DNA from 3 places in the Rhizobium sp. S96 genome. Region 2 is predicted to be linked to each of the others. Evidence: riboswitches for the same ligand, from Rfam matches in the RefSeq annotation. Region 2 holds a riboswitch; each other region holds the start of a gene.
The links. A riboswitch is a leader RNA that binds a small molecule or an ion and turns the genes downstream of it on or off. The one in region 2 is predicted to bind FMN.
Positions count from the first base shown of each region.

Region 1 (3,275 bases), on a different contig from region 2:
CCGCCACAGTTGTTGTTGGCGCATACAGCAACGGCAGTTCCGACGACAGCCAGTGCGACCAGCGCGGCCGCAGCTTGGTTCTGCTCTTGCACCATCTTGTAGCAGTCGAGCGGGTCAATTTGGCGGCGGGCAAGCTCTTTAAGCAGGTTTTGGTAAAATGCCTGATCCTTTGTCTCCATGAGGGTGCGACAGAGCGCCGCCTTGCTCACTGCCTCTGGCTTCTTGCTAAATTCTGCCTGTGTTGTCGTGCAGCTCGCCAATGCGAACGCGATCGCCGCGACACCAATGCGTCGCGTCCAAATGCCAAATGTCACGGTATAACCCCTCAGTTTCCCGAGGCGAACATCGCAGAATCCAATACGACGTCAAATTGCATCGTAATACATCGTTAATACACGCATTGTTTGAAAAACGCTGTGGGATACTCGCCCTACATCCACATTGCCGCCTTCTTTTGCTCAACGACCGAGAAATCAACGAAGGCCGCTCGAGCCTTGGACGAATTTACCTCGCCGAGGTCCTTTGACAGCCGCGCAATCTGCGCGCTGTTCCTCTTAGACCTCTCGCCGGCGATAATCTCTGGTAACTCCAAGCCACGAATTTCATCAGCGACAGCCGATCATAGTCCCCGTCCGTCATTGAGGTCCGGCCTGCGACATGGTCGGGCCACGCCGTAGCCGTTCGTTGGACGGCTATCGGTTCTTCAACGTGGCTACTTCAGCTTCGAGATCCTTCACCCGAGCGGTCAACGCGTCGATTTGCTGTTGCCGTTCATCGACCAACGGCTGATCCACTGGAAGCACCAGCGTCCGCGTCAGGTTCGTTAACTGGGGCACCCTCACCGTTATCGCCATTGTTATGGTTTCGATTGGCGACACGCTCCGTAGGCTGATGAACTGGGTAAAACTGATGAAGGCTCGCATTTGATCTTCGTCATTCTGGCCCGTTGAAAACTACCTCGCGTCGCTGGAGGCGGTTGGATCAGCTTGATGGCTATCGATGACGAGTTGCCGTGCCCGATCGATCGGCCAAGCATTCGGAAGCTTGCATTCTTCTCCGCCTTTGAACTATCGTGCCGGTGTTCTCAGGGCGGGGTGAAATTCCCCACCGGCGGTATCAGGCCACAGCCTGGAGCCCGCGAGCGCTTCTGGCGTTGCCGGAAGGTCAGCAGATCCGGTGAGATGCCGGAGCCGACGGTATAGTCCGGATGGAAGAGGACATGGCAGGCGCATCACCTTTCGTTGTGAGAGGGTGCGCGTCCTGTCTGTTCGCTCAAGGGATCAGGCCCTCCGGGGCTATGTCGTCACTGCCGGCCCCCGCCGGCAAAACCCTTGAAAGGCATTTCAATGCTTCAAACTGCAACAACCACCCAAAAGCGCATCGCGGTCATCCGGGCTCGCTGGCATGCCGACATCGTGGACAACGCCGTGAATTCGTTTGTCGACGAATGGGGCGTTCTCGGTCGCTTCCCCTCGGACGTTGAGATTATCGACGTTCCCGGCGCCTTGGAGATACCACTCCACGCCCAGGCACTGATCGGCACCGGCAAATATGATGCCGTGATCGCTTGTGCATTTGTTGTCGACGGCGGAATCTATCGCCATGACTTCGTCGCCGGAACCGTCTTAGACGGGTTGATGCGCGTTCAGCTCGACACCGGCACACCGGTCCTCTCGGTGGTACTCACTCCCCACCATTTCCAGGAGTCGGAAGCTCAAATCGACTTCTTCAAGCGGCACTTCGTGATGAAGGGTAAGGAAGCTGCCAATGCCTGCGCGGCAATCCTTGGGGCCCGCGCGAAGCTGCTCGCCAGCGTGGAGTAAAAAGCATCGAACGGCGGCCGCCGCCTGGCCGTCGTTCTCATTCTGGGCAACAGACGTTGTTACAACAAGTCGTTCGACGGAACTGCCACACCACTCAAAATGAATTCCGTGTCCCCCTCTCGGACGGTCGAAACGCCAATCTTCTGAGATTTTAGATCTCCAGGTGTGAGGGGCTTCCACTTCACCCACGTCGGGCGAAACGAGACGGAGCCATCGCGATTCTGACGATCAGGTATCACCAGGATCGCCGAGTTGCGATTGATGATATGCTTTCCAGAAGAATACAGCGCGTCTATCTGGCGGATCAGCGACTGTCCAGCATCGGACTGTGGGCCCTTCGATGCAGCAAAAGCAGTCGCCTCTGCAGATAGGAAGATGATAAACGCCGTTGCCGTGCGCGCAGCCAACGGAGCAAGTGGTGCAGCGGCGGGTCCGAGCATCATTAAGCCGCGTCCACCGACGATGGCAGCAACGGCGGCAAGCCCAATAACGTTTGCAACAAACACGAACTGGGCGCCTAACTTTATTACATTAAGCGCCGATATCTCGCTGAGCATGGTTAGGGTCTGCGCGGTTGAAAATCCAATCTGACCCGGTCTAGGTCGCACTGACAGATAGTCGATGGTATTCGACGTCTGCCCGGTCAGGGCTGCAAACGCGCCGCTCTCGAGATATACCCCGACCGCGCTCCCCTCGAGAATTTGGCGGGCGCATTCGGTTCTCAAAACGTTAAGCAGGTGCGTCGCGACACTCTGCAAAGCGGCGATCAACGCTCCTCCCTGGAACGTTGGCGAAGTCCACTTCAGTGGGGGATGGCGCAGCACGCGGAGATCCGGAATCGAATACGCATATGCTCCTTTCGGCTTGTCGGGATACAGGAGATCCTCTGCGACTCCCAGAAAGAGCGTATCAACTAGATGACCTCTGAGGCCCCAGCCAAATTGGCGGTAGACTTCGTAGCCCTCCTGTCCATTGATTTTCCAATAGTAGTAGATCGATCCGGGCTCTTTTTCCACCGCGTGCAACTCCGCAGTGTTATTGTTCGCGGAAGCTCGCCACACGACCCCCGTTCCATCAAAGGTAGTGTAACCCTGACCCGCTCGCCAGCTCGGCGAACCACAACCAACTTGGGCCATCTTCGCATAGAATTTCGCTTCAGCTCCGGCCTGGCCCATAGGCATGTAAGAATCCGACTTAATCTCCCAGATTTCCTGCGTCGCCAACGCAACGACGTCTGCAAATCCAATGCCTCCAGGAATTGTCTTGCTCGCGCCAGGTATCGAGAACTCCGCGCGTGGCAAGCGAGCGACCTGAGCCATGAAATCCATTTGTACTAGCAGATGCTCGATCGCCCCGTACCGTGTGCGCAGGGCATTTAAGTCGAGCCCCCTCCACCAAGCAATTGTCCCGCAACTCGCTACATTGGCTTGAGCCGGTGAGTTCACCATGATC
Region 1 covers NZ_JAUDRY010000030.1:129,248-132,522, forward strand. The annotation lists gene QTL94_RS22695 (hypothetical protein) at 1-314, opposite strand, end outside; gene QTL94_RS22700 (hypothetical protein) at 693-923, opposite strand; FMN riboswitch at 1,077-1,223, shown strand; gene QTL94_RS22705 (6,7-dimethyl-8-ribityllumazine synthase) at 1,347-1,823, shown strand; gene QTL94_RS22710 (hypothetical protein) at 1,883-3,271, opposite strand.
Region 1: another riboswitch for FMN. It lies ahead of QTL94_RS22705 (6,7-dimethyl-8-ribityllumazine synthase); the one in region 2 lies ahead of QTL94_RS05135 (DMT family transporter).

Region 2 (3,275 bases):
ACCGTCGTGATCCCCGGCGCTCGCAATGCCGAGCAGGCCAAAGCCAACGCGGCCGCGGCCAGCCTTGCGCCGCTTTCGCAGGACGTCATGGATGCCACCCGCGAGATCTACGAGCGGCTGATCGGGCCGCACGTGCATCAGCGCTGGTAGATACAAAAATGGCCGGGCAAAACCCGGCCATTTCTTTGAGCGTGCGGCTCGAATTACTTCTTGTCGGCATAGGCCTTGATGGCGGTGGCGACTTCCGACTGCGCCTTCTCGGCATTTTCAAAGCCGTTCAGCTCGACGACCTTGCGCTTTGCCGGAAGCTGCTTGTAGACGCGGAAGAAGGCCTGCAGGCGCTCCTGCTCGATCTCCGGAAGATCGGTGATTTCCTTGACCTTGTCGTAGGTCGGATCGATGTCGGTCGTCGGCACGGCAACAATCTTGTCGTCGACCTCGCCACCGTCGATCATCTTCAGCACACCGATCGCGCGCACCCGGATGATTGCGCCGGGAGCGACCGGTTCGCGTGTGTAGACGATCGCGTCGAGCGGATCACCGTCACCGCCGAGCGAGCTGGTGATCGAGCCATAGTTGGCCGGATAGGCCACCGGCATCGACTGGAAGCGGTCAACGACGATGTGGCCGGTATCGGCGTCGATCTCGTACTTGATGATGCTTCCCTGCGGGATCTCGATCGCCGTGAAGAACTCCTTGCTGTCATCCTTCGGCTGCGGAAAATCGAGATAGGAAACATAGTCTGCAGCGGCTGCGATACCTGCGGTCAAAAGCAAGGCTGCTGCGGTGGAAAAAATCGTCTTCACTATGGATACCCCCATTGGCGCTATAAGAAACGCACTCCGCCTAGGGGGGTGAGATCACAACGATATGACATTTCTGTCGGCTTCCGGAACGGGCGATAACATATGCGTGACCGCCCGCTGGTCAGCTGTGGATCAGCCGCCCGCCCGCTCCCGCTTCATTTCATTTTGCATGATGAAGATAGAGGCGCCGAGGATCAGGAAAGCACCGAGCCAGAGGTAGCCCGCCGGCGCGTAACCGAAGAACAGCCAGCCGGCCAGTACGTTCAGGGGCAGCTTGAGATCATCGAACGGCTGCACGTAAGTGGCGTCGGCCACGGTGTAGGCGAGCGTCAGGAAATACTGCGCCATGACGGTCAACAGGCCAGCCAGAACGAAGAGCACGAGGGTCATGCCGGTCGGGATGGCGAAATCCGCGGCAAGCGCCAGGCCACCATTGATCGGCGTCAGCAAGACCAGCAGCCAGACGGTGATCGTCTCTGGGCGCTCGATCCCGGTGAGGCTCTTGGTGATCAGGGACGAGGCTCCCCACAGCAACGCGGAGAGTATCGGCAGCAGGGCAGCCCAGGTAAAGGCATCCGACCACGGCTGCAGGATGATCATCGCGCCTATGAAACCGACTGCGGTCGCTGCCCAACGGGCGGTTCCAACACGTTCGCCAAGAAACAGCCGGGCGCCGAGGATGATGAAGAAGGGAGACGTCATCACCAGTGCGATCGCCTGCCAGATCTGGACAGACGCGAGCCCCGCAACCCAGGCCAGCACGCCGAAGGAGGCCAGGGCAACGCGAACGGCGTGGCGCCAGGGGTAACTGGTCCGCATGGCGGAAAGGCCGACCTTTTTCAGGAACGGCAGGGAGAACAGCAAAGCGAATGCATATTGCCAGAAAGCGGCTGATGCGGAGGGAAACGCCAGCTTCATCGTCAGCCACTGCGTGATGACGTTGAGGATCGCGAAAGCGATCCCTGCAAGTACCATCCAGCCGGCGCCGGCAAGCGCGCGCGACTTGGAAGCGGTCAATGGGGAAGTCTGATTCATGTCATTCATCCGAAACAAGGGACCAACACAAATCAGGACGCATGAGCGCCGATATCACGCGTCGGCATCGGCCTTCGCGATCAAACGACGTTCATTCTCTTTCATCCGGACTATGACCGTCGGCTCCGGAATTGCACCGGATCTGCTGACCCTTTCCGACGTGGCCGGAAAAGCGCTCGCGGGCTCAAGCAGATGCTCTTACCGCCGGTGGGGACTTTCACCCCGCCCTGAGAACATCAATGGCGTAAAACAAAGTCGCAAGATCAGCAAGGTCATAAAAACGCGAAAAGGGTCCAGCTTGCGCCGAACCCTCTAAAACCTGTGCCGCCGGCCTCGTTGTCCGGCAGCCAAGTCAAATCCAATCAGCCGTTGACGGCATCCTTCAGGCCCTTGCCGGGCGTGAACTTCGGCACGTTGCGAGCCGGGATATCGACTTCAGCGCCGGTGGACGGGTTGCGGCCCTTGGTGGCTGCGCGATGGGAAACGGTGAAGCTACCGAAACCAGCGAGGCGAACGTCGCCCTTGCCCTTGAGTTCAGCCTGGACAACTTCGAAAACTGCGTCAACTGCGGAAGCAGCATCGGTCTTCGAGAGTCCTGCCTTTTCGGCAACTGCGGACACGAGTTCATTCTTGTTCATGTTTCCACCCCTTTCTAAATGGTTCGAAACGACTCAAATCTATAAGCTGGCACAGAATAAGGTTCATCAGGCCCGCCGCACCCCAAAGACCCTGCAAATCAAGGAAATGCAAGCGTCTACACATGGTTTTCACAAAAAAAGGCTGGCGAAAACGCCAGCCTTTTCAGGGTTTTTAAGCAATTGGGCACGAATGTGGCAAACAAGGCTCAGTGAGCTATGGTTGCGCCAGTTTCATCGAGCCCTTCGACCGTCGCGATGACCGGCGTTTCCACCGTTCCATCCCACTCGATCGGCTCCGGTCTGCGGACCAGGGCATGCTTGATCACCTCGCCCATGCGGGAAACGGGGATGATCTCCATGTTGTTCTTCACGTTATCCGGAATCTCCGCCAAGTCCTTGGCGTTCTCTTCCGGGATCAGCACCTTCTTGATACCGCCGCGAAGCGCTGCAAGCAGCTTTTCCTTCAGACCACCGATCGGCAGTACGCGACCGCGCAGGGTGATTTCACCCGTCATTGCCACGTTCTTGTCGACCGGAATACCGGTCATGATCGAGACGATCGCGGTTGCCATGGCAACACCGGCCGACGGGCCATCCTTCGGCGTCGCACCTTCCGGCACATGCACGTGGATGTCGCTCTTGTCGAAGCGCGGAGGCTCGATGCCGAAATCGACAGCGCGCGAGCGGACGTAAGATGCCGCCGCCGAAATCGATTCCTTCATGACTTCCTTCAGGTTGCCGGTCACGGTCATGCGACCCTTGCCCGGCATCATGACGCCTTCGATCGTCAGCAGTT
Region 2 covers NZ_JAUDRY010000004.1:83,704-86,978, forward strand. The annotation lists gene QTL94_RS05125 (aldo/keto reductase) at 1-150, shown strand, start outside; gene QTL94_RS05130 (inorganic diphosphatase) at 204-806, opposite strand; gene QTL94_RS05135 (DMT family transporter) at 939-1,841, opposite strand; FMN riboswitch at 1,931-2,080, opposite strand; gene hupB (DNA-binding protein HupB) at 2,204-2,479, opposite strand; gene lon (endopeptidase La) at 2,686-3,275, opposite strand, start outside.

Region 3 (3,275 bases), on a different contig from region 2:
AACTTCTCAAATGAACTTGAACCAAGCTCTGAAAAAGAGCCGGGGGCGAAATCGAGCCAAATGATCCGACCGACCAGTGAGCGGCTGAAGGCTTTCCCGCTTGGGGTCGTGCTGAAGGCCTGCCCCCAGGTGTCTGATTACGGACCGGGCGGAGCAATTGCGAGTTGGCGCGATCTTATGTCGGCGGCCGTGGTGGTTCGATCGATGCTGGGGATCAGTCCGTCGGCTTATCAAGATGCTTGTGAAATCATGGGGCCGGAGAATGCGGCGGCGACCGTGGCCTGCATTCTGGAGCGGGCGAACATGATCAACTCTCCGGGTGCCTACCTCCGCGATCTGACCCGTCGGACGGAACGTGGCGAATTTTCGCTCGGGCCGATGATCATGGCGCTGCTCAAGGCGAACGGAGAAAGAGGCCTGAAGGCAGGATAGCCGTGGGCGGATTGCGCACCGGCGAGGTGCTGAACGATGCCCTTTTCACAACGACTGCTTGCTGGGAGCGTAGTTCGCGAACCGGTCCGGCCGACGTTGGAATGATAGAGGAGTGGCTGTGTTATTTCCCGGAAATAGCCGCCTCCCCAGAATGGAGAGGCGGCTCCCCCGCCCTTTTTCGCCTAGCGGCAAACGGTGCGGTATTTCGTTATCCGGTGATGGTGGCTCCACACGTGGTACGGCTGTTTCCAGCAGTGGTCATATCGCACGTGATGTCGGTCGTGATGATAGCGGTCCTGGTAATATCTGTGGTCACTCCGACCCGGCTCGCCAATGCGGATGGTAACGCTGTCAGCGTAAGAAGGGGCAGCGGTTGCAGCAAGCGATGACATAGCAAGAACGGTCGCGACGATAAGTCTCTTCATTACATTCTCCATTGATTTCAGAGACATAAACGTTCGAGCCTTCTATTGGTTTCATCCAATTTTCGTCGAGACCAAAACACCAGGCCGAATAGTCTGCGTCGTCGAGCTCTGACGACAGAGCATCGAGGATGGCGCGCGGGTACGCATTTCTCGAAGGGAAATGCCTGCTGCGTCGGAGCTAAAAGGTTTCGGAGAAGGCGGAGATTTCTATGAAAAGAGGCGCGCAAACCAAATCTGTAAACAGTTGCTGGGCGCTGCATTTGTAGTCGTCTCGAAGCGGAAAACCTTGCCGCTTCGAGACGAGATTGTGACTGGAGATCAGGCCGCCTTCACGGGCAGAGCGGCTGCGGTTCTGTAGGCGATCAGGTCTTCGATCGTGATCAGATGAAGGCCGTGGCGTTCTGCAAAAATCTCAAGGTCGGGAAGGCGCGCCATCGTGCCGTCGTCGTTCGCGACTTCACAGATGACGCCGGAAGCGGAAAGGCCGGCCAGCCGCGCAAGATCAACGGCCGCTTCGGTGTGACCCGGGCGAGACAGGACCCCATTCGGATGGGCGCGCAGGGGAAAGATGTGACCAGGACGGGCGAACTCCTCGGGACGGGTCCCTTCCCGCACAAGCGCCCGGACGGTCGCTGCCCGGTCGGCGGCTGAAATGCCGGTCGTCGTTTCCGGGATGTAGTCGACGGAGACGGTGAATGCGGTCTTCAGAACTTCGGTGTTGCGAGGAACCATCAGCGGAATGTCGAGCTCATCGAGCCGTTCGCCTTCCATCGCGACGCAGATAAGTCCACGAGCGTGGTTCATCATGAATGCGATCGCCTCAGGCGTGATCGCTTCCGAGGCGATTACCAGATCGCCTTCGTTTTCGCGGTCCCGGTCATCGACGACCACAACGATCTCGCCACGGCCAATCGCGGCAACCGCGTCTTCAATCTTCGAAATAGTCATTCATCGTGCCTTTCAAGGGTTAGCCGTTTGACCGGCGTGCATGGCCTTCAACAGCCATCATCATCCCTTGGGCGAACAAGCACACGACACACCGCACCCAAGGCGGCGTTCGCTGCGTTGCTCTCTTCCATCCGGACTTTAACCGTCGGCTCCGGCATCTCACCGGATCTGCTGACCCTTCGTTTTCACGAAGGCGCTCGCGGGCTCCGAGTTTCCTCGATACCGCCGGTGGGGAATTGCACCCCGCCCTGAGAACAAATGTAACATAGACAATCGATAGCCGGTTCCGCAAGGGGGCTCGGCGCGTTCAATCAATGAGGACGAAGTTCCATCGGTGAACACACTGTTCCCCGTCGCCGAATAACGGCTACGACATGATCAGGCCGCCATCGACGTTGATGGTCTGGCCGGTGATGTAGGCCGCGTCGTCACTGGCAAGGAAGGTAACAAGGCCGGCGACGTCTTCGCCCGATCCTGCGCGCCTCATCGGAATTCCCTCGACCCATTCCTTCATGAGTTCGCCGGGAGCGTAATTCCCGAGAAGCTTGCCCCATGCCTGGTCGTTATAGGCCCACATGTCCGTTTCGATGATGCCGGGGCAGAACGCGTTGACGGTGATCTTTTCCGTCGCGACTTCCTTGGCAAGGCTTTGGGTAATGCCGACAACACCCATTTTCGAAGCCGCGTAGTGCGGGGTAAAGATGAAGCCGTCGCGTGCCTGGCCAGAGGCGGTATTGATGATGCGGCCACCACGTCCGTGCTTGCGCATCCGCAAGATTGCTTCCTGCGCACAGAGGAAGACGCCCTTGGTGTTGACGGCCAGAACCTTGTCCCATTCGTTCTCGGTCATGTCCTCGATGCGCGCGATCGTGATCACGCCGGCATTCTGGATCGAGACGTCGATTGTACCGAATGCTGTTTCGGCGGCGTCGTAGAGAGCCTTGACGCTTGCCTTGTCGGTGACGTCGCCGACGAAGGAGATCGCCTTTCCACCGTCCGACTTGATCTGCTCGGCCACGGCGTGGACCGAATCTTCGTTTGCGGAGACGACCAGATTGGCGCCTTCCCTGGCAAAACGCTTGGCGATCGCCGCCCCAATCCCGCGGCTGGCACCCGTGATCACCACGGTCTTGTTGTCGAAGCGGCTCATGTTGTCATCCTTTCATGGTGTCAGCTAAGGCGGCTTGGAAAGCCGCCGTCTTTCTGGTGGTGCCGGATCAGCCGGCCGCCGAGATGATGCCTGCGAAATCTGTTGCCTTGAGCGATGCTCCGCCGACGAGGGCGCCGTCGACATTCGCGACGCTGAAGATCTCGCCTGCATTGCTTGCTTTCACCGATCCGCCGTAGAGGATGCGAACCGTCCGACCGTCGGCGCCCAATGCATCGACGAGGAGCCTTCGGATGGACAAGTGGACTTCGGCGATTTGTTCGAGCGTTGGAACGAGCCCGGTACCGATCGCCCAGACCGGT
Region 3 covers NZ_JAUDRY010000006.1:13,080-16,354, reverse strand. The annotation lists gene repC (plasmid replication protein RepC) at 1-432, shown strand, start outside; gene ribB (3,4-dihydroxy-2-butanone-4-phosphate synthase) at 1,176-1,805, opposite strand; FMN riboswitch at 1,921-2,065, opposite strand; gene QTL94_RS07785 (glucose 1-dehydrogenase) at 2,173-2,955, opposite strand; gene tpiA (triose-phosphate isomerase) at 3,023-3,275, opposite strand, start outside.
Region 3: another riboswitch for FMN. It lies ahead of ribB (3,4-dihydroxy-2-butanone-4-phosphate synthase); the one in region 2 lies ahead of QTL94_RS05135 (DMT family transporter).